Regions from separate parts of the Streptococcus parasuis genome, predicted to be linked through region 1. Evidence: predicted binding sites of a transcription regulator. Region 1 holds the regulator's gene; the other holds the start of a gene.
What was found. Region 1 encodes Rex, which represses fermentation and respiration genes when NADH is low (regulators of the CRP and FNR family bind a similar motif). Its sites were predicted from a motif close to TTGTGAANTANTTCACAA; they were not measured.
Positions count from the first base shown of each region.

Region 2: the regulator Rex is predicted to act here: its motif matches at 1,850-1,867, upstream of L6410_RS02010 (class II fructose-bisphosphate aldolase).

Region 1 covers NZ_AP024276.1:974,170-985,523, reverse strand. Annotated here, with positions in the region: gene L6410_RS04925 (NAD kinase) at 1-376, opposite strand, end outside; gene yjbM (GTP diphosphokinase) at 360-1,031, opposite strand; gene L6410_RS04915 (CYTH domain-containing protein) at 1,118-1,693, shown strand; gene L6410_RS04910 (ribose-phosphate diphosphokinase) at 1,815-2,792, shown strand; gene L6410_RS04905 (cysteine desulfurase family protein) at 2,804-3,919, shown strand; gene L6410_RS04900 (DUF1831 domain-containing protein) at 3,921-4,271, shown strand; gene L6410_RS04895 (DUF4649 family protein) at 4,268-4,471, shown strand; gene L6410_RS04890 (redox-sensing transcriptional repressor Rex) at 4,617-5,255, shown strand; gene L6410_RS04885 (gamma-glutamyl-gamma-aminobutyrate hydrolase family protein) at 5,259-5,954, shown strand; gene radC (RadC family protein) at 5,951-6,631, opposite strand; gene L6410_RS04875 (class A sortase) at 6,774-7,523, opposite strand; gene gyrA (DNA gyrase subunit A) at 7,527-9,971, opposite strand; gene L6410_RS04865 (L-lactate dehydrogenase) at 10,162-11,145, shown strand; gene L6410_RS04860 (dihydrofolate reductase family protein) at 11,350-11,354, opposite strand, start outside.
Region 2 covers NZ_AP024276.1:380,867-392,220, reverse strand. Annotated here, with positions in the region: gene L6410_RS02015 (helix-turn-helix domain-containing protein) at 1-367, shown strand, start outside; gene L6410_RS02010 (class II fructose-bisphosphate aldolase) at 877-1,758, opposite strand; tRNA gene L6410_RS02005 (tRNA-Leu) at 1,976-2,061, opposite strand; gene L6410_RS02000 (aldose epimerase family protein) at 2,248-3,252, opposite strand; gene ilvD (dihydroxy-acid dehydratase) at 3,358-5,061, opposite strand; gene L6410_RS01990 (PTS sugar transporter subunit IIA) at 5,481-5,882, opposite strand; gene L6410_RS01985 (PTS system mannose/fructose/sorbose family transporter subunit IID) at 5,882-6,700, opposite strand; gene L6410_RS01980 (PTS mannose/fructose/sorbose/N-acetylgalactosamine transporter subunit IIC) at 6,687-7,583, opposite strand; gene L6410_RS01975 (PTS sugar transporter subunit IIB) at 7,622-8,107, opposite strand; gene L6410_RS01970 (glycoside hydrolase family 35 protein) at 8,121-9,896, opposite strand; gene L6410_RS01965 (GntR family transcriptional regulator) at 10,115-10,825, shown strand; gene L6410_RS01960 (GntR family transcriptional regulator) at 10,937-11,354, opposite strand, start outside.

The sequences.
Region 1 (11,354 bases):
GAGCTTTCATTTCAACGATTCTTCCATCCGTCATTTTCACTTTTACATTTAAAATTGGATAAGAAACACGCGCTCCCGTATCTAATTTTAAATTTTCAACAAGATTTTCAACTTCAAAGTCCCGATAATCCGTATAAAATCCTAAATGCCCAGTATGAATACCGACAAAACGCACCCGATCTATCAACTTCTCATATTTATGAAAGGCTGATAAAAGCATGCCATCGCCCCCAATTGAAATAACAATATCTGGATTTTTAGGTGTTAAAATAAAATTTTCTTCTTTCAATCGTGTCCAGAGTTCTCTAGACACAGCCTCACTTTTCGGATTGCGACTTGCAAGCAATGCGACTTTTTTTCTACCTGTATTCTTCATCTGTATCATCGCTATTTCCAACGCCATCATTCAATTTTCTATATCCAGGATCAAAGAGAGCCTGAGCTTCTTGAATGTCGTCGCGGATTTTTCGCATCTCCTCATCTAATTGATATGCTATCTTTGCTGTAACTTCTAATCGTTTTTTAATTTCTTCAGGAAAATTTCCTTTATACTTATAATTGAGCGAATGTTCGATTGTTGCCCAAAAATTCATTGAAAGAGTACGAATTTGAATCTCCGCTAAAACCGTTTCGTTCCCATTAATAGTATCTACTGGATAAGCAATTACGACATGATAGGAACGATAACCGGAAGCCTTCATATTGTTGATATAATCGCGTTCATGAATAATTTGCATATCCTTACGCTTGCGAAGAATGGAGAGCACTTCTTCAATGTCATCAACAAATTGAACCATAATACGGACGCCAGCAATATCTTGCATATCTTGAGCCAAATGTTCCAACTTAATGTGCCTAAGCGCCATTTTCTCTTGAATAGACTCAATCGGCTTAACTCGACCAGTAACAAATTCAATTGGAGAATGACGATTGGCTTTGCGGTATTGTTTCCGAATACCCCTTAATTTAATCTTTAATTCTCCCACTGTCTGAATATAGGGATCTAAAAATTCTTCCCAATTAAATTCCATAAGGTCCCCTTTCTTGTAAAAACTAATAAAATGTATTAGAATAACACAAAGACGAATCTATTATAACATATGAAAGGGTTTTCTGTATGAAAAACCATCTCGAAATTGAGTATAAAACCTTATTAACAAAATCAGAATACAATCGACTCCTCTCTGAATTTTCTGATGTTACCCCCATCTATCAAACTAACTACTACATTGATACTCCGAATCTTGACATGAAAAACCACCGCTTTTCCCTTCGCATTCGTACGTTTGCGGATATAGCAGAGCTAACATTGAAAATTCCTCAAGAAATCGGGAATCAAGAATACAATCAATTATTAGACATTCAAACTGCACAGGGCTATATTGACCATTTTGAACTTCCATCCGGTCCAATCGCCGATATTATTTCTAAAACATCAATTCCATTAAATCAACTAGCAGTTTGGGGACATTTAAAGACCAAGCGATTGGAAAAAGAAACCTCAATTGGATTGATGGCCCTTGATGAGAATGACTATTTGGGGCAAACGGATTATGAACTAGAGGTTGAAGTATCAGACGCTGAAGAAGGAAAAATACTATTCGATGAATTCCTAAAGAAAAAATCCATCCAATTCAAATACGCTAGTAGCAAAGTAGCTCGAACTGCAGCTCAGATAAAATCAGCTCAATAAAGCTGATTTTTTTAACTTTACTACTGAAAAAAATAGGATTTTTTGATAAAATAGAGTTATCTGTTGTTAAATTACTTTTATGATTTTTCATAAAAAAGCATTAAAAAAGGAGTTTCTCAAAATGGTTCAACCAACTGGTGATCATAACATTAAACTATTCTCGCTAAACAGTAACCGTGATATCGCTGAAAAAATAGCAGCTGCTGCTGGACTGCCTCTAGGAAAACTTTCTTCTCGCCAATTCTCAGATGGAGAAATTCAAATAAATATTGAAGAGAGCGTTCGTGGCGTTGACGTTTATATTATTCAATCAACTAGTTTTCCAGTCAACAACCACCTTTGGGAATTGCTTATCATGATTGATGCATGTAAACGTGCAAGTGCAAACTCAGTAACTGCTGTCATTCCATATTTCGGCTATGCTCGTCAAGACCGCACTGCTGCACCACGTGAACCAATTACAGCTAAACTAGTTGCAAATATGCTTGTTAAAGCAGGAATCGATCGTGTATTGACTCTTGATTTACACGCTTCTCAAATTCAAGGTTTCTTTGATATTCCAGTAGATAACCTGTTGACCGAACCATTGTTCGCATCATACTACATGCAAAAAGGACTCTGCGGTGAGGATGTCGTCATTGTCAGTCCAAAAAATTCCGGTATCAAGCGTGCTCGTAATATTGCAGAATTTTTGAATGCTCCGATTGCGATTATTGATTATGCTCAAGACGATTCTGACCGTGCAGAAGGCTATATCATCGGTGATGTAGCTGGCAAAAAAGCAATCTTGGTCGATGACATTTTAAATACTGGCCGTACATTCTCACAAGCCTCAAAAATTGTTGAAGATGGCGGAGCTACTGAGATTTACGCTGTTGCCAGCCATGGTCTTTTCGCTGGAACTGCTGCGCAATTGTTGGATGAAACATCTATAAAAGAAATTTTAGTGACTGACTCAGTTGCAAGTAAAGAACAACATCCAAAAAATATCGCATTCCTAACTGCGAGTGACTTAATCGCTGATGCTATTCACCGCATTCAAGAGCATCGTCCACTCAGCCCACTCTTTAAATTTACAAATCCAGAAAAAGAAAACTAGGAGTATACTCTTTGATATATTTAGATAATGCTGCTACTACTGCTCTTTCACAGGCAGCCATATCAAGCATGTTTGAAGTTGCTCAACATCACTATGGAAATCCTTCCAGCATCCACGGATTTGGCCGAGAAGCTAATAAAGTACTCAGAAAAGCACGAGCAGACATCGCCAGAGTACTTTCTGTAAACCCTGATACAATCATTTTCACATCTGGTGGATCTGAAGCAGATAATCTTGCTATTCAAGGTTACGCTTTAGCAAATATGCATCGTGGAAAACACCTTATTACCACAGCCATTGAACACCATGCTGTGTTGCATACTATGGAATACTTAGAGCAACGATTCGGTTTTGAAATTACATATATAAAGCCAGAAAATCAAGAAATCACAGCTCAACAGATTAAAGAAGCCTTACGACCTGATACAATTCTTGTTAGTGTCATGTATGCCAATAACGAGACTGGGCAACTCCTACCTATAAGGGAAATCGGTTCGCTCTTGTCTCAACATCAAGCTGTATTCCATGTCGATGCTGTTCAAGTGGTTGGGAAAATTCCAATCAAACCACAAGAACTTGGTATTGATTTTCTGTCCGCTTCTGCCCATAAATTCCATGGACCGAAAGGGATTGGTTTTCTCTACTCTTCAATCCACCAATTTGATTCACTGATTCACGGTGGGAAGCAAGAAAATCAACACAGAGCAGGAACAGAAAATCTCCCTGCAATTGCAGGGATGGCTGCAGCGCTCGTCCATCAATCAACACAAATGATTCAAAATATTGAGTATATCCATGATCTGAAATCCTATACACTCAAAAATTTAAGTGAATTTGATTTTTACGTCAATCAAGCTGGTGCTCATTTACCTCATGTACTGAATATTGGTTTTCCAGGACGACTCAACGAACAACTGCTAATGCGATTAGATTTGGCAGGAATCGCTATTTCCACTGGATCTGCTTGCACAGCAGGTGTCGTTGAAAATAGTCATGTACTTGAGGCAATGTATGGAAGTGACTCTCCTCGATTAAAAGAATCCGTACGTATTAGCTTTTCAGAATTGAATACCAAAAAAGAAATAGATATCTTACTATCAGCTTTAAAAATAATTATTGGAGGTTAGCATGGCATTCCAACAAACCGTAGCATTGAAAGATTGCGATTATATTTACCATATTAGTCCAACTGTAAAAAAATATACACTACGCGACAATACCTTTGAGGTAACAAAGGCTGGTCACTACCAACTCAGTCGCTTATTAGAAGAGGTCCCAAATTCAAATCAAGGATTTCTACTAAAAATCATCATTAATCAAGATCTAAAAGGCTTTAAAATTAATATCACGGATCAATCTGGTCTCCACTTAGTGAATATTTTTAAACAAGACACTAACAAAGTCATTCAGGAAAAATTCTATTTCTTGATGGACAGTTTGGTAGATCGTGATATATTTATGAAAGAAGGAAAAAAATGATAACAATCTTCTATAAAGATGCCTATCACGTTGAGCGACAACAAGAGTTTGACAATCTCGAAGCAGCAAGGCTAGCCTTTGCAGGTTGCTTGACCCTTCCTGATTATTATCCCGTCACTCAAATTCTTAGAGATGGAACTCCCTTGGATTTTCAAGGAAGAATTGGGGACCTCTATCAGTATTTACAATCCATAGATTAGACAGAAAACTGTTTAATCTTTTTCAATTCAATCTGTTGATTTTTTCACAAACTTACACTAGAATAGTAGAGGACTATCTATTATTTCTGTTGTATTGGTATGTACCAATTAATGATGTATATAAAATATTATTAAGGAGACAAATGTGAAAAACAATAAAAATACTGAAATCCCACGCGCCACAGCTAAACGACTATCCATTTACTATCGCGTATTTAAACGATTCTATGCGGAGAAAATCGAAAAAGCAAGTTCAAAAGAGATTGCAGAGGCAATCGGAATCGACTCTGCTACTGTCCGCCGAGATTTCTCATATTTTGGTGAACTTGGACGCCGTGGATTTGGTTATAATGTGAAGGATTTAATGGACTTTTTTGCCGATATTCTAAACGATAACTCGATTACCAATGTTATGTTAATCGGGGTTGGGAATATGGGTCGTGCACTTCTTCACTACAAGTTTCACGAAAGAAATAAAATGAAAATCATCATGGCTTTTGAAGCTGATGATAATCCTGCAGTCGGAACCATAGATGAAAATGTTCCTATCCATGCGATTTCAGAGTTAAAAGATCGCATCAAGGAAGCTAATTCTCAGACTGCCATCTTAACGGTTCCAAGCGTTAAAGCTCAAGAAGTTACTGATGTATTGGTTGAAGCTGGCGTTAAAGGTATTCTTAGCTTTTCACCAATCAACTTGACCGTTCCTAAAGATGTTGTTGTCCAATATGTAGACTTGACAAGTGAACTACAGACACTACTTTATTTCATGCGCAAAGGATAGAAAATGAGTCAACCAATCATTGGAATTTCTGGAAATCATTATAAAACAGGGGATCATACAGAACCCCTGCTTTCTTATACTCAAACTTGCTTAGTGAATGCTATTGAAGATGCTGGTGGCATTCCACTAATTTTACCAGTCACTCGGCCAGAACTTGCTGAGCAGTATATGAAACTAGTTGATAAATTAGTATTGACTGGTGGACAAAATGTTGAGCCTATTCACTATCAGGAAAAATTACTCATAGATAGTAGCAATTATTTTCCTGAGCGAGATCGATTTGAACTAGCACTGATAGAAGCTGCTCACCATCAAGAAAAACCTATATTTGGCATTTGTAGAGGCCTGCAGCTCTATAACGTCGCCCAAGGTGGCAGTCTCCATCAAGAGGTTTTAGGGCATTGGCAGGAAAATACCGGCAATCAACCTAGCCAAGATCTCTATTTCCCAATTGAAAGCCAATTATCACAGATCTATGCTCAGGAGCCAACCGTTAATTCATTCCATCGCCAAGCAATCAACAAATTAGCTCCCTCTTTGGAAATTATTGCCCTATCCCCAGATAAACAAACCATTGAAGCGGTACAGTCTACAAGAGACTCTCATACCTTTTTGGGTGTTCAATGGCATCCTGAATTACTTTACGGCGAACGAGAGACGGAAAATAGGCTATTTGATTACATCGTCAATCAGTTCTAAAACAGCTCACTTTCCTCTCGGAAGGAATAGTAATTTTTATTACCTACAATTAAATGATCTAATAAGACCAGTCCTAGCACATCGCAGGACTGTTTTAAATTTTCTGTAAAAAGTAAGTCATTCTTACTAGGGTGAACCGACCCCGAAGGGTGATTATGGACAATAATTACTGATGTGGCCATGCATTTGATAGCATGATGCAGGATTTCCCGTGGTTCTGCAATACTACGATTCACACTTCCAATAAATATTGTCTCCTGTTTGATGATTTGATTTTGTGTATTGAGATAGAGCGCAACCAGATGCTCTTGTTTTTTATCTCCAATTTCTTGAATCATCTTGCGACCCAATTTTTCACTACCTAGTACTTGTTCATTTAGCAACAAGTGGGATTGATTGATCCGTTTTCCGAGCTCAATCATGGCTTTAATCTCTATTGCTTTTACACGACCAATACCCGTTAAAGTCTGCAATTCTTCGATAGATAAATCTCTTAAATTTGCTAAATTCTCCAATTGATTCAATAATTTATTGGATAAAATGGTGACAGGTTCGTTTTTCGTACCCGTTCGAATAAAAATAGCTAATAACTCTTGATTACTTAGGCGTTCTGGCCCAACTTCGACTAAACGCTCACGTGGTAAAAGCGATTCTTCTTTAAAATCAATTTGATACATAATTTCCTCCTCATACATCTATTCGTAAAACAAGGAAAAAGAAAGTTGAAAGATATAGAGAATACGTGCTCTATTCATTCAACTTTCTAAATTAATTCGAAGGTTACATAAAAATGATTTAAAAGCTGGCAATCGTCTTGTCTTATTGACCATAATCATACTGATTGTATCCGTGAGAGAAAGCTTTTTTTATATCCTCTGATGCATCAGCATATGGAATAGAAATTTCAAGAATACCTTTTACAATAATCCTTTGTGTTGAATAGTAGTCCGTACAAGTAACCAAAGTCACTTCTGTACGTCCTTCGACATCGTCAATAACATAGACGCTTTCTGGACTTACAACTTCAACACTATCAATCACATAGGTATAGATTGTATTTTTATCAGTTAGGTAAATCTTCATTCCTTTTTCAGCTCGATCCAAAGGAGAGAAAAGAACATTCGCAGACCCGGCAACACCGAAGATATGGTGACTGGCTAGGGCATAGTTTCCTATCCCCATTTCTTGAGTCTCTTTCATCGTTCCAGCTCCATACATAAGCGACGTATTCCCTACACCCTTGAAAATTGGCAAATTAATTCCCAATTCAGGCACAGCAATTCCACCAATAACGGGCAGTCTCTGTGCTTCCCATTGCGCCTTCAGAATAGCCTCCGTCGAAACGGCTTCAACTTGTTCAAAATCAAAAGTTGAGTCCGCTTGTTTATTCTTTTCAATATCTTCAGAACTGATATTTGTAATCTGATACTTATTAGTATTCCAACCAATAATAAAGTTTCTAATCGAAGTATTGAAAATAAGGGCTAGTGAAATCAAAAAGAGTATCAAGGCAAGTAAATTCATCCATGTTCTGTTCTTGCCCTTCTTTTTCGGTGAACGTTTTGACATTCCCTACTCCTCTTGCTCTTTCTGATCTGCTGCATCAACTAAGGCAAAGGTCATAATTTTTGCTTCTTCATCTAGTCGCATGACTTTAACACCCATTGTTGAACGACCGGTTTGTGAGATATTAGCTATACTTGTACGGATGATAACTCCTGTATCCGTAATAACCATAATATCTTCATCGCCCTGTACTGTTGTTAAACCAGCAAGAGGGCCATTTTTATCAGCAACTTTCAGAGTGATGATACCTTTACCACCGCGGCCTTTCGTTGGATATTCAGATGCTGGAGTACGTTTTCCATAACCATTTTCTGAAAGGACTAACACCTCCTGATCATCAGATACAATGGTCGCACCAACTAAATGATCTCCTTCACGGAGTTTTATTCCACGTACGCCTGTTGCAGTACGGCCCATATTTCGAACATCTGTTTCTGCAAATCGAACAGAATAGCCAAATTTTGTCCCCATAATAACATCAGCTTGACCATCAGTAAGGAAAACATTGATTAGTTCATCATCATCTTTCAAATTCAAGGCCTTAAGACCGTTTTGTCGAATATTGGAGAATTCATTTACATTTGTACGTTTAACAATCCCTTGACGCGTCGCAAAGAAAAGATAGTGATCCGCTGTCTGATCCTTTGTCACATTGATAATGGTCTGAATAGACTCATTTTCTTCCAGTTTCAATAAGTTGACAACTGGAAGACCTTTAGCAGTTCGACCATATTCAGGAATTTCATAGCCCTTGAGACGATATACACGCCCCTTATTGGTGAAGAAAAGCAGGTGATCATGGGTACTGGTTGATACGAGTTCGCGAACGAAGTCATCATCTTTCACACCTGTACCTTGGACTCCACGTCCACCACGTTTTTGAGCTTGGAATTCATCTTGTGCCAACCGTTTGATATAGCCTTGGTTGGATAAGGTAATCAATACATCTGCTTCCTCAATAAGGTCCTCATCTTCCAAGGAAAGGACTTCCCCAACCATCAATTCAGTACGACGTGGGTCAGCATACTTGCGTTTTACTTCTTCTAGTTCTTCTTTGATGATCAAGACAACACGTTCAGGTTTTGCCAAAATATCTGTTAAATCAGCGATCAAAGCAACCAATTCGTCATACTCTGACTGGATTTTATCACGTTCCAATCCGGTCAAACGACGAAGACGCATATCCAAGATAGCCTGACTTTGTCGTTCGGACAAGTCAAATCGTTCCATTAATTCAGCTTGAGCAAGCGCATCCGTTTCTGAATTACGAATGATACGTATGACTTCATCAATATGGTCCAGAGCAATCAGCAAGCCTTCTAAAATATGAGCGCGTGCTTCTGCTTTTTCCTTATCAAATTGAGTGCGACGTGTAACAACTTCTTTTTGGTGTTCAATATAAGACTCTAAAATTTGACGTACAGAAAGAATCTTCGGTACCCCATTTTGAATAGCCAACATATTGAAACTAAAGTTGGTTTGCATTTGCGTTTGTTTAAAGAGATTGTTCAAAATAACATTAGCTGAGGCATCTCGACGCACTTCAATTACAAAGCGAACCCCTTCACGGTTAGATTCGTCTCGAACAGCTGTAATGCCTTCAATACGTTTTTCTTGAACCAATTTAACAATATGCTCTTGAACCTTGGACTTATTGACCATATATGGAAATTCAGTAACAACGATACGTTCACGTCCGTTTCCATATTCTTCAATTTCAGTACGAGAACGAAGAACAATTGAGCCTTTACCAGTTTCATAAGCACGGTGAATTCCAGATTTTCCCATAACCAGAGCTCCTGTTGGAAAGTCTGGCCCAGGTAGGACTTCCATAATTTCACGCGTTGTTACATCAGGATTATCCATCAAGAGCTTAACAGCATCAATGGTTTCACCCAAGTTGTGCGGAGGAATGTTTGTTGCCATACCAACCGCAATACCAGTAGTCCCGTTCACCAATAGATTAGGGAAACGAGCTGGAAGAACTTCTGGCTCACGCTCGCTCGAGTCATAGTTATCCGCAAAATCAACCGTGTTTTTATTGATATCACGCAACATTTCAAGAGCAATCTTGCTCATGCGCGCCTCAGTATACCGCTGGGCAGCAGCACCATCACCGTCCATGGAACCAAAGTTACCATGACCATCAACCAGCATGTGACGATAGCTCCACCATTGAGCCATACGGACCATTGCCTCATAAATAGCACTATCACCATGTGGGTGGTATTTACCCATTACATCACCAGTGATACGTGCAGATTTTTTATGTGGCTTATCTGGAGTAATACCAAGTTCGTTCATTCCATAAAGAATGCGTCGGTGTACTGGCTTAAGACCATCACGTACATCAGGAAGAGCGCGTGCAACGATTACACTCATGGCATAATCGATGAAAGAGGTCTTCATCTCATTAGTCAGATTTACCGTAACTAAATTTTTGTCTTGCATTAATATGCCTCATTTCAACTGTCGTTAATACCACTATTATACCATATTTTTCAAACGTTTTCTTCTTTTGAAATCACTATGTAAACATTTTCAAACGATCTTTCTTTAGTGACAAAGGTCTGAAAAAATGCTAGAATGGTTAGTGGTTGGGATAGCTATCCCTAAATAAAACTAAGGAGATGTTTAGATAATGACTGCAACTAAACAACACAAAAAAGTGATCCTTGTCGGTGATGGTGCCGTAGGTTCTGCTTATGCATATGCCCTTGTAAACCAAGGTATTGGTCAAGAATTGGGTATCGTAGATATCAATAAAGACCGTACACAAGGTGACGCAGAGGATTTGAGCCACGCTTTGGCCTTCACTTCACCTAAGAAAATTTATTCAGCAGATTATTCTGATGCTCATGATGCAGATCTTGTTGTATTGACAGCTGGTTTGCCACAAAAACCAGGTGAAACTCGTCTTGAATTGGTTGAGAAAAACCTTCGTATCAACCAACAAATCGTATCTGAAATTGTTAAATCTGGCTTCAATGGTATTTTCCTTGTTGCTGCTAACCCAGTTGACGTTCTTACTTACTCAACTTGGAAATTCTCTGGTTTCCCTAAAGAACGTGTCATCGGTTCTGGTACTTCTCTTGACTCAGCTCGTTTCCGTCAAGCATTGGCTGAAAAAATCGGTATTGACGCTCGTTCAGTTCACGCTTACATCATGGGTGAACACGGTGACTCTGAATTTGCTGTTTGGTCACATGCAAACGTTGCTGGTGTGAAATTGTATGACTGGTTACAAGATAACCGCGATATTGATGAGCAAGGTCTTGTAGACTTGTTCGTATCTGTACGTGATGCAGCTTACTCAATCATCAATAAAAAAGGTGCTACATATTATGGTATCGGTGCTGCACTTGCACGTATCACAAAAGCTATCTTTGACGATGAAAATGCAGTACTTCCATTGTCAGTTTACCAAGCTGGTCAATACGAAGGTGTTGAAGATGTCTTCATCGGTCAACCAGCTATCATCGGTGCACATGGTATCGTTCGTCCAGTTAACATTCCATTGAGCGAAGCTGAATTGCAAAAAATGCAAGCATCTGCTGCACAATTGAAAGACATCATTGACGATGCTTTCGCTAACCCAGAGATCGCTGCTGGTGTTAAAAACTAATTCTATTTTAAAATAGCAAAAAAGGTGAGTCGCTTAGGCCACCTTTTTTATATCCATTTGAATTAGCTTTGATATATCGTCACTTTCGGCATGCCTTACACAACGAAAGTGGCTTGTTATGTAAGTCTAATTTCAAACCTAGAACAGCCTTTAAGCTGTTCTAACTACCTGCAGCTCAGTTCCTTGTCTGAAAACTAATTCATTTTAGT
Region 2 (11,354 bases), 590 kb from region 1:
AAAAGTTCCCTTAGACTTAAACAATATTGCCATTAATAAAGAGATTTATTACGATATTGAAGAGTATAAAACGCATCTAAAAAATATCCTTTCCCTGTATCAAAGCTATGATAATTTCCACATACTCTTACAAGAGACAGAATACTTTCATAATATGCAAGTAAGAGTAGGAGACAAGCACGTCATTGTCTTAAAAAATGATTTCCCACAAACTGCTTTTATCTTTACAAATCCTATTTTACAAAGAGTACTTCAACTCTATCAAAAACAGTTACTCCATAAATACAATATTAGCAGTATTGAAATTACAAGAAATATCCTTGAGCATATCTTCCGAGTTGACAATTATATAGAGCAAAATCAATAAGGCATTCTTATTTTCATTCGTCAACCACATAAATATTATCACGTAAAAGCGGCAAAAGCAGTTGACCTAAGCTATACAATTCTAATCATTTTTTATTGCACCTCAATTAACTTTTACACATGTCACACTAGATGATAATCTAAACAAAAAACCAGTCCAGGTTTTGCAAGGACTGGTTTTAATATGGCACGATTCACTACTGACCTCCAAGACATTAATTGATGATAGTCCCCTAATCCAGATATATCATACGCTATATAAAACGTACTATTTCATGTCTATTCATAGCGAGAGGAGTTCACTTTCCCATCCTCTCATTCGACTGATTTAAAGCGTTCTCTCCCAGACTATTTTTAATGCGTCCACCCGTAGTAATCAGGCTTGCTAGAAAGTTCTATTGACTTCCCCTGTAGGCAGGTGCCATGGAGGACTTTCGCCTTAGATACACAACATACACGCCACGCAACAAAAAAACCTAGCATTTCGCTAGGTTAGAGATGTAAAACGAATTACGCTTTGTTCGCTGAACCGAATACGTCAATACGTTCTTCAACAGAAGCTTGGATAGCTTTCACGCCGTCTGCCAAGAATTTACGAGGGTCAAAGAGTTTTTTCTTATCGTATTCTGCTTCGTTTGCTTCATAAGCTGCTGCAAATTTACGAGTTGCGTTTGCGAATGCGATTTGGCACTCAGTATTAACGTTAACTTTAGCAACACCCAATTTGATTGCTGCTTGGATTTGCTCATCTGGAATACCAGAACCACCGTGCAATACGATTGGGAAACCAGGTACAGCTTCAGTCAATTTACGCAAGTGGTCAAGATCAAGACCTTCCCAGTTTGCTGGGTATGGGCCGTGGATGTTACCGATACCTGCTGCCAAGAAGTCAATACCAGTTGCAACCATTGCTACTGCATCTTCGATTGGAGCCAATTCACCGCTACCAATGATACCATCTTCTTCACCACCGATAGTACCTACTTCAGCTTCAACTGAGATACCTTTAGCGTGTGCCAATTCTACAACTTCTTTAGCTTTTGCAAGGTTTTCTTCTACTGGAAGGTGTGAACCATCAAACATGATAGAAGTATAACCAACTTCGATACATTCAAGAGCATCTTCGTAGTGACCATGGTCAAGGTGAATAGCAACTGGAACTGTGATGTTCATTGACTCAATCAAGTTTGCAATCAAGTTACGAGCTACTTTGTAACCACCCATGTACTTAGCTGCACCCATTGAAGTTTGGATAAGAACAGGAGCTTGTTTCGCTTCTGCTGCACGCAAGATAGCTTGAGTCCACTCAAGGTTGTTTGTGTTAAATCCACCAACTGCATAACCGTTGTCACGCGCTGCTTGGACAAATTTTTCTGCTGAAACTAATGGCATTTCGATAGCCTCCTAATATTTTTTGAGGTTGCACCTCATACTCCTCTATTCTACCATTTTTATTTTGAAAATGCTAGTTGAAACCATATTTTTGAGAAAACTTTCACATGTATTTTCATGAAACTCCCTGCAAATTGGACAACAAAAGGTGGAAAAGGGGTTAGTGTAGCCACTCATATTATAACAAAAAAAAAGACTAGCCTCAGCTAGTCTACTATGCGGAGAGTGGGACTTGAACCCACACGACCTAAAGCGGTCACAGGATCCTTAGTCCTGCGCGTCTGCCAATTCCGCCATCCCCGCTCAACACAAGAACTAGTATAACATGAGGAGGGGGCCTTGTCAATACTTTTTATTTATTTTTTGAAATCTTTTGAGCTGATTTATACTTGTAAAGCATTCAGCCCTCTAAGCAAAATATCATACAAAGAGGTAAGTAAAAATCACAAAGAGGGCTAACCACTTTAACTGTGAGGAAAAGGAGAATCGCTACCAAGAAAAACGATAGGCTGTTTGTGAGAAGAAACAATCTCCTTGTTCCAACAAAATAGATCCAAAACCATCAACATTACATGCATTCGGAAGCCCCTGGCATTCTAGACTAAAGGCGCCATGGAAAGCAGCTAACTCTTCAACCGGGAAATTGTAAGTATAAATAACAACGGATGGTTGATTGGTTACAACACTTAGTTTAATTTTCCCATCAGGACTTAATACTTCTACGGGAGTTGCTACATCTTCCAGTATCCATGGGTGATCATAGCCTTTCACGAGGAGATTCTGAGTGTGTTGGCTATTAAAGCCCTGAGAAAACGAAGCAAAATCTCTAAAATCAAACGGCGTATCAATTACTTCTTCCAAAACTCCAATTGGAAGATTATCCTCACCAAGTGGGACATAGCGATTTGCTGCAATTCTGATTTGATGTGCCCCTACAGACTGTTGGAAATCACCTGTCAAATTAAAATAGATATGGTTGGTTGGATTAAAAATGGTATCCTTATCAGACTCTGCCCGATACTCTACAAAAAGTTCATTTTCATCCGACAATCGATAAGTTGCTAAAACACGTACATCACCAGGAAATCCATTGAAACCATCCTTTAAGGTAATACCAAAGGTAACTTGATTATTCTCCTGATCTACACTTGTCTCCCAGTATTGCTCATTTGCAGTATCAATCCCACCATGGAGGGTTCGACCCGGCTCATTTTCTGTAAAACAGTACTTCACTCCATTTATTTCTGTTTGTGCCCCTGAAATACGACCTGCAACTGGGACAATTGTAGAACCAGGATACAAATCTGTTCGTCTATACTCCTCATCTGTTGAAGCAGAAAGGCTAACATTCCGAACCCCTCCATCTTCCTCAACAGGAAGAAGAACCTCAACGATACGAGCTCCAAAATTTGTCAAACCAACCTTCATACCATTAGCATTCGAAAGGAAGAAATGAAGGGCTTCCCCCTTTCCAAACTGACTTTGTTCAATCATACGAGCTCCTATTTTTATTGATTTAATATATGAATAGTATATCATTAATAAACCATAATGAAAAGGAATCTACAAGAATTCCTTTTTCATTTTATACTAATTATTCTAGCGCTCTGCTTGGCGTTCTGCAAACTCCTCATCGGTCATCATCGAACCACCAAAGTTGGCCGAAGAAGCAAAACGTGTATAACGACGCAGCCAACCACTTGCTATTTTAGGCTTGAATGATTTTAAGTGACGACGACGTTCAGCAAGTACTTCATCATCCACAAGAACATCTATCGTACGATTGATCAAATCAATCACAATCTCATCTCCATCCTCAATCAAAGCAATATTTCCACCAGCAGCTGCCTCTGGAGAGACGTGACCAATCGCAATCCCTCTAGTTGCACCAGAGAAACGACCATCCGTTATAAGTGCAACATCTTTCCCCAAACCTCGACCGACAATTTTTGAAGTAGGAGCTAACATTTCTGGCATTCCAGGTCCGCCTTGTGGCCCCTCGTAACGAATCACAACAACATGACCTTTCTGAACTGTACCATTATCAATTGCCTCAAGCGCTTCATCTTGAGAGTCAAAGCAAAGAGCCTCACCTTTAAATGTTTTTACAGAAGGGTCTACCCCACCTACCTTAATAACGGAACCATCTTGGGCAATATTCCCATAAAGAATGGATAAGCCACCAACTGGTGAGTATGGATGATCTAATGGATGAATAACCTCTTCATTCTTAATCTCACAACCTGAAACATTCTCTTTCAAAGTTCTACCTGTTACAGTTATGCGATCCCCTTTGATAGAACCATTCTTAATCAATTGATTGATAATCGCTGAAACCCCTCCCGCCTCATGTACATCATGCATAGTGTAAGCTGATGACGGAGATAATTTAGAAAGATAAGGTGTTTTTTCAGCGATTTCATTAATATCTTTCAAATCATAGGAAATCCCAGCTTCTCTGGCAATGGCTAGCGTGTGTAATACTGTATTCGTTGACCCTCCCATTGCCATATCCAAAGCAAATGCATCATCTATTGCTTCTTTCGTTACAATGTCTCTAGGTTTAATATTCTTTTTAACATTTTCCATTAAGTATTTGGCCGCTTGACGAACAAGTTCTCGTCGTTCATCCGACACTGCAAGAATTGTACCATTCCCTGGCAATGCAAGTCCCAATACCTCCATCAAACAATTCATTGAATTGGCTGTAAACATTCCCGAACAAGAACCGCAAGTTGGACAAGCATTTTTTTCTAGAAATTCAAACTCCTGTTCTGACATTTCCCCAGCTTGGTAGCTACCAACTGCCTCAAATAGACTAGAAAGGCTGGCATGATGCCCTGTCATATCGACACCACCCTTCATAGGTCCTCCAGAACAGAATACTGCTGGAACATTGGTTCGCATAGCTGCTAAAATCATTCCAGGAGTGATCTTATCGCAGTTTGGGATATAAAAAACTCCATCAAACCAATGCGCATTGATGACTGTTTCAGCCGCATCTGCTATCAATTCCCTTGAAGGTAAACTGTATCTCATTCCAATGTGTCCCATGGCAATACCGTCATCAACCCCAATGGTGTTAAACTCAAACGGAATCCCACCAGCTTCCCTTATCGCTTCTTTTGCCACATCCGCCAACTCTCTCAAATGAACATGTCCAGGTACAATATCGATGTAGGAATTGCAAATCGCAATAAAGGGTTTTTGAAAATCCTTTGCAGACTTCACTTGTCCTGTCGCGTATAATAAGCCACGCGCTGGAGCCTTGTCAATCCCGATTTTTATCATATCACTTCTCATTGGATTCTCCTTGTATTTAAAATGATTCCTCACATTACATGTTACCACTTTAAAAGTGAATGTCAATAAATTTTCAGAAAATTTTGTCATTTTTGTTTTTTTCTGTGAATGGATTCATTCACTGGCATATTATTCCTCTCCATAGACTAAGAATGGTAGGAAGGAGTTTCACAACATGATAGGATAGAGCAATGTAACAAGAAATATGACAAATGATACTCCATACAAAAAGAGACCGAGTTTCCCCAGTCTCAGGATACTTAAAGCCAATTTGACTACAGTATTATTTTTACTTGACGAAGATGATCTCTAACCGAAATAGTCACTGACTGTCCTCATTCTCCCGTTTCTAGGCTCGGGCTTTCTGTGGTCACTTTCTTATTTCAAGGTGACCATCTGAAACAGTTCCCCGAACTGTTTCACTCCTCATCATCTTCACTACTTGTTAATAAGGAATTGACATGAACTAAATTGCTTGTACCAAACTCCACATAGTCTACAGCTTCACCTAATAGAACGCCGTTCAAGAAACCAATGACCATGGGCATGTTCATACCTGCATATAGATCAAACTGACCACCATCGAGTAATTTCCGAGAAACTACATTAGCTGGTGTTCCTCCCAACAAATCTGCAAAAACAACAAAGTCATCAAGCTTAGCAATTGTTTCTTCAAATTTTCTTTGGAAGTCTTCTGGACCTTCTTCTGGCAACAAAGCCACTGTATAGATGTCCTCTTGTGGACCCATAATCATTTCAGTGGATTTTTTCAATTCTTCACAGAAGATGCCATGACTTACTAATACTAAACTTCTAACCATTATGCCATACCAAATACGAAGTGACCAATTGCTGACAAGGCAATCGCAAGGACAATGATTATCAAGATAGCTTTTGTTGAAGTCATACCCTTACGTCCTAGCAACCAGAAGACAAAACCTGTGAAGATAGCTGGAACAAGACGAGGGAAGATAGTATTGAGCAAGTCTTGAATATCAATTACTTTTTCACCAACTGTTGGAGCCCAAGTCACTTCAAAGTTAATCATAGTTGCAATCAATGCGCCCATCATGAAGACACCCATTACAGATGCCGCATCAACAAGTGCTGTCAAACGATCACGCATTGTTGTGATGAGTTTAGTACCTTCTTTATAGGCAACTTCCAATTGTTTCCAACGGAAAATATCATACGCAACCGCTACTGCTACCCAAAGGAAGATACCTGCTGGGTTACCAGTTGCGGCCATAGTTGCAGCCACTGTACCCATGATTGCTGGAACTAAGGAACCAAAGATAGAGTCACCGATAGGAGCAAATGGACCCATCAAACCAGTCTTGATACCATTTACCGCATCTTTAGATGCTACACCATCGCTTTCTTCAAGCGCCAAATCGATACCCGTAATAATAGTATGGAAGAATGGTGAAGTGTTGAAGAATTGAGTATGCAATTTCATCATTTCCTTCAACTCAGGAGTACCATCACCGTACATTTTACGCAATTGAGGTAAAATCATGTAGAGGTAGCCTGATGCTTGCATACGCTCATAGTTCCAACCAAGTTGGAAAGTGAACAAGCTACGTTTGTTGATTTGATTAAAATCTTCTTTTGTTAATTTGTAATTAGATTTCGTCATCTTCAATTTCCCCACTTTCTGAATTTGATGGAGCAACTACAGTTACTTTTTGGCTATTTTTGAAGTGAAGTACAGAAAGGAATGCACCCACAATAGCGATACCAATCATTGACAAGCCTTTGAAGTTGTTTACAAATGCTACACCTGAATCTTCAGGAAGGGTACCAACAATACCAGCAACGGCACCACCTAAAGTAGATACGTTACCGTAAAGAACAGTCAACATAGCTGTCAAAGCAAAACCAAATGCCAAATAGTGAAGATTGCGTTTAAGTGGAAGATAGTGAAGCAAGATTGCAAATCCTAGACCAGGAAGCATACGTGCTGCAAGAGTCAAACCATTAGCAATCCATTGGTATTCTTGAATAGCAGAAACCATTGAATCTACAAATTCACCACCAAATGCAAGGGCAAGGAAAACAGGTAGTGCACGAGACAAGGCCCAAGGAATTGCACCAAGTAAGTAGTTCCGTTCGATAGCTGCATAGTCAAATTTTTCAACTGCAGCATCCACACGGTGAGCGAAGTAGGTAGTTGAGAAACGACCCAAAATATCAGTATAGACAAGAAGCGCTGCTACTGGAACCGCAATTGTTGCTACAGCAAGCTCAGGGTCAATACCTTGTGAAACTGAGAAAGCAGTTGCCAAAACTGCACCAGAAGTCGCATCAATACGTGATGCACCACCGAAAGTACCTACACCAAGTACCATTAATTGCAAGCTAGCACCAATTGCTAAGCCTGTTGCCATATCTCCCATAATCAAACCAGAGATGAACCCTGCAAAGACAGGTGAACCTGCTGACGATACGATGGTCAACTCATCACAAATCTGGTAAGCAGAGTAGAGCGTTAAAAGTAATATTTGCCACCATTGCATAATAGTGATCCTCCTTTAAAATTTTTCAAAAAATCCGAATGTTATCTAACCTTATCCAATAATGGCATAAAGTCTTTAGGTGAATCGCCAGGAACCATTTGAGCGAAGAGCTTCACACCCTTAGCTGCCAATGCATCAAAATCTGCGATATCTTTATCTACCACATTGATTGAACGTGTGACAGACCGTGTTTCAGGAGTCTGAGACATATTCCCAACGTTAAGTTCAGGAAGGCTTACACCATACTCCACTAGGCGAAGGAAGTTTTCAGGACGACGTGCTACAATAAGCAAGCGTTGAGCATCATATTTTCCTTCTTTAATATTATTTGCAGCTTTCTCAATCGGTAAAATAGAAAGTTTTACTCCTGGAGGACAAGCCAACTTCAATCCTTGTTTTTCAATGTCGTTTTGAGCAACAGCGTCATCAATTACCATAATACGACTAATATTTAATTTAGTCGTCCATAAGTTAGCAACTTGACCATGAATCAAACGACCATCGATACGTGTAGCAATAATTGCCATACTCATTTCTCCTTTATTTTAAATCTTTATAGATGGGTTCTTGAGAAAAAGGTAATCTTTCTCTATATTTTCCTTCCGTCTCAAAGACGACTATTTCATTCTCTCCTTTCTTTAAGTATCCTTTTGGAATATAGAGATAGAGAATCGGACCTTTTTCCCAGAAACGTCCAATATTTACATTGTTTACAAATACAACACCTTTACCAAAACCTGTCATGTCTATGTAGGTATCCGCCAATTCTGACAAGTTACAAGTATAGCGATAGAATGCAGGCTGATTTTCTTGCCAAGTCTTACTATAATCAACAGCTGAAACCGACTCAAGTGGTAGTGGATAGATTTTCCAGTTTCCAATAAAGTGGAGGTCTGCCATCGCTCCTCTTCCCAAACCTTTAGATTGAGTTGGAGCTGTTAATTTGTGGCCGTAGTTAACACGTCCCATATTCTCCACAAGAATAGCTAAATCCAATTGCTTGCTTTTGAAATCTAGCGTAATGTCTTCACCAATCTCCGTTTGATATTGTGTTGTAACCTTACGCCCATCAGCAAAAACATGAATCCGATCCCGACCATCAATCACACGAAAACGTTCTGCTTCTTCCTTATCTTGTTCCAATTCGGTTTTATAGAGAATATAGCCAGTGGATTGATCAAATTGTTCCATATTCTTAGGATAGAATGAATGATGACACTCGCTGATGGCATCAATGGTTTCAAACAAACTAACTTTATTCACTAACTCAGCTGGCTCAAACGCCTTAGCTTTTTTCACTATTGGTTCTGCATAGTCTAATTCTGGATATCTTTCCATCATCAGCTTTTGAAGAATATAAAACTTCTGCGTTGGATTTCCAGCTTCATCTAGAATTGCATCATAATCATAAGATGTCACCTGAGGCAAATCAATTTGACCTCGCGCAGAGCATCCATTCATGAAACCAAAGTTCGTACCTCCGTGAAACATGTAGAGATTAATCGAACCAAGTTCAATGCACTCCATGACTGACTGAGCTAGTTCTTCTGGCTCACGACGAATCACTTCATCACCCCAGCGATTGAACCATCCATCCCAAAATTCCATGCACATCAGTGGCCAAGTCTTTCCATATTCATCAAAGAAAGCTTGCATCATTTGAAAATTTTCGTTCGCTCTTGAACCAAAATTTCCAGTGACCAATATATCATCGGCAATGAGTGAACCTGCACGCAAACAAGCTCTCCATGGACCATCTGATGTGAAGAAGGGAGCAGTCAAACCATGTTTACGCATCAAATTCGCAACCGATCTTAAATAGTCTTTTTCTTCACCATAGGAACCATACTCATTCTCAACTTGAAACATGAGAATGTTTCCTCCTTGTGCGAGCTGGAACTTGGCTAATTTAGGAAGAAGAGAAGCGTAATATTCAGCTAAGTGCTTCAAATACATAGGATCACTCGAACGTACTCTCAGCTCTTCCTTCATCAACCAAACGGGGAGTCCACCCCATTCCCACTCTGCACAAATATAGGGGGAAGGACGTACAATTGCATAAAGCCCTAGTTCTTGAGCAATTCTTAGAAATCGTTCAACATCTAGAATTCCGTCAAAACAAAAATGTCCTTTTTTAGGCTCATGCAAATTCCAAGGAACATATGTCTCAACCGTATTAAACCCAAGAGCCTTTAGGTTGAATAAAGAATGATACCAGTCATCTGGATGTACTCGAAAATAGTGAATTGCACCAGATAATATTTTAAATGGCTTTTCATCTAAATAGAATTGATCTTTTATCTGGAAATCGCTCATTTCTACCTCCATGTAACCGTTTACCTTTTCTATTAGTATATTAACACTTTCTTGTGGTTATGTCCAGTACTTTTGGAAAAAATTTTTGTATTTTTTTAAGCAAATAGATGTAAAATAATAAATGGCTATTTTTTGCTAAAAAAGCTACGGAATCATACTAATATCTTTTGATTTTTGTAAGATAATTTAGTATACTAATCACAGAAAGGAGGTATAAAATGAAAGTCCCTAAATACCAACTAATCCAGAATAGCCTTCGTCAACAAATCATTTCGGGAAAATTTGAAAATGGTGATAAATTTTATACAGAAGCGGAATTAACAAAGTTATACAATGTAAGTTCAATTACTGTTATTCGGGCTGTCAATGAGTTAGTTAAAGATGGTTATTTAATTCGCCAACAAGGGAAGGGTACATTTGTTTCCCGTTCACGTAAGGGCCGTTTGGTTGAATTTTCAGATGTTGAAATTTTCCCACTTGAAAATGAGCAAGTAATTGTTCTTGCTTGTCAAAAGGGAAATGATACACGAATTCTCGAGAAATTGAACTTAGATAAGAATGACTATTATTATAAAATCGTTCGTATTCGTAAAGCCGACGGAATTCCATTTATTTATCATAATTCCTACATACCTCAACGTTATATTCAAACGCCTGATGCTCCCCTTGAACATTTCCAATCAATCTATCAGCGTCTAAAAATTGATTTTAATATCCACATGTTCGAAGAACCCTTTGTTGAAACAAACGAAGTAAGCTTCCCAACACCCGTGGAAATTGCTGAGGGGTTAGAAATTGATCCAAATCAACCAACTATTTTGCAAAATAAATTGACAACCAATAGTGCTAGTGGAGAAATTATCGAATATACTGAAACTTATAAACATTGGAAATACTATAAATTTGAAATCTCAGCGAATAACCGATAATTCCTTTTGAAACAAACACTTTGCTTCCAATAAATAATAAAAAGATTGTATATAATGGTCATTAATCTGACTTTATATACAATCTTTTTATTATTTACATCATTTACAGACTTAGTTTTCATTCATTGGCTTATGAACCATCCGATACCGAAATTGGTCAGCCCTCGCAATGCTAAACGTATACTCAATAATACGATTCTTATCATTGTATGATTTTCGTAACAAATGAAGGACAGGACTATTTCCCCTTACCCCCAAGAGCTTCGCTTCATTATCCAAGGCGATACTAGCATAAAACTCTTCGACCGCCATTCGAATAAATTGATTATATTTTTCAGAGAATACCTCGTATAATGCTGTATTATCCAAATCTGCAATAGTTAGTCCATCAAATAAAGAGGCCGGAATGTAGGTACGCTCCAACATCATCGGAATACCATCTGCCAAACGTAGTCGTTCTAATTCATAAACATGTTCACCAATATCAATCATCAACTGCTGTGAAATATATTCCGAAGCTTCTATTTCT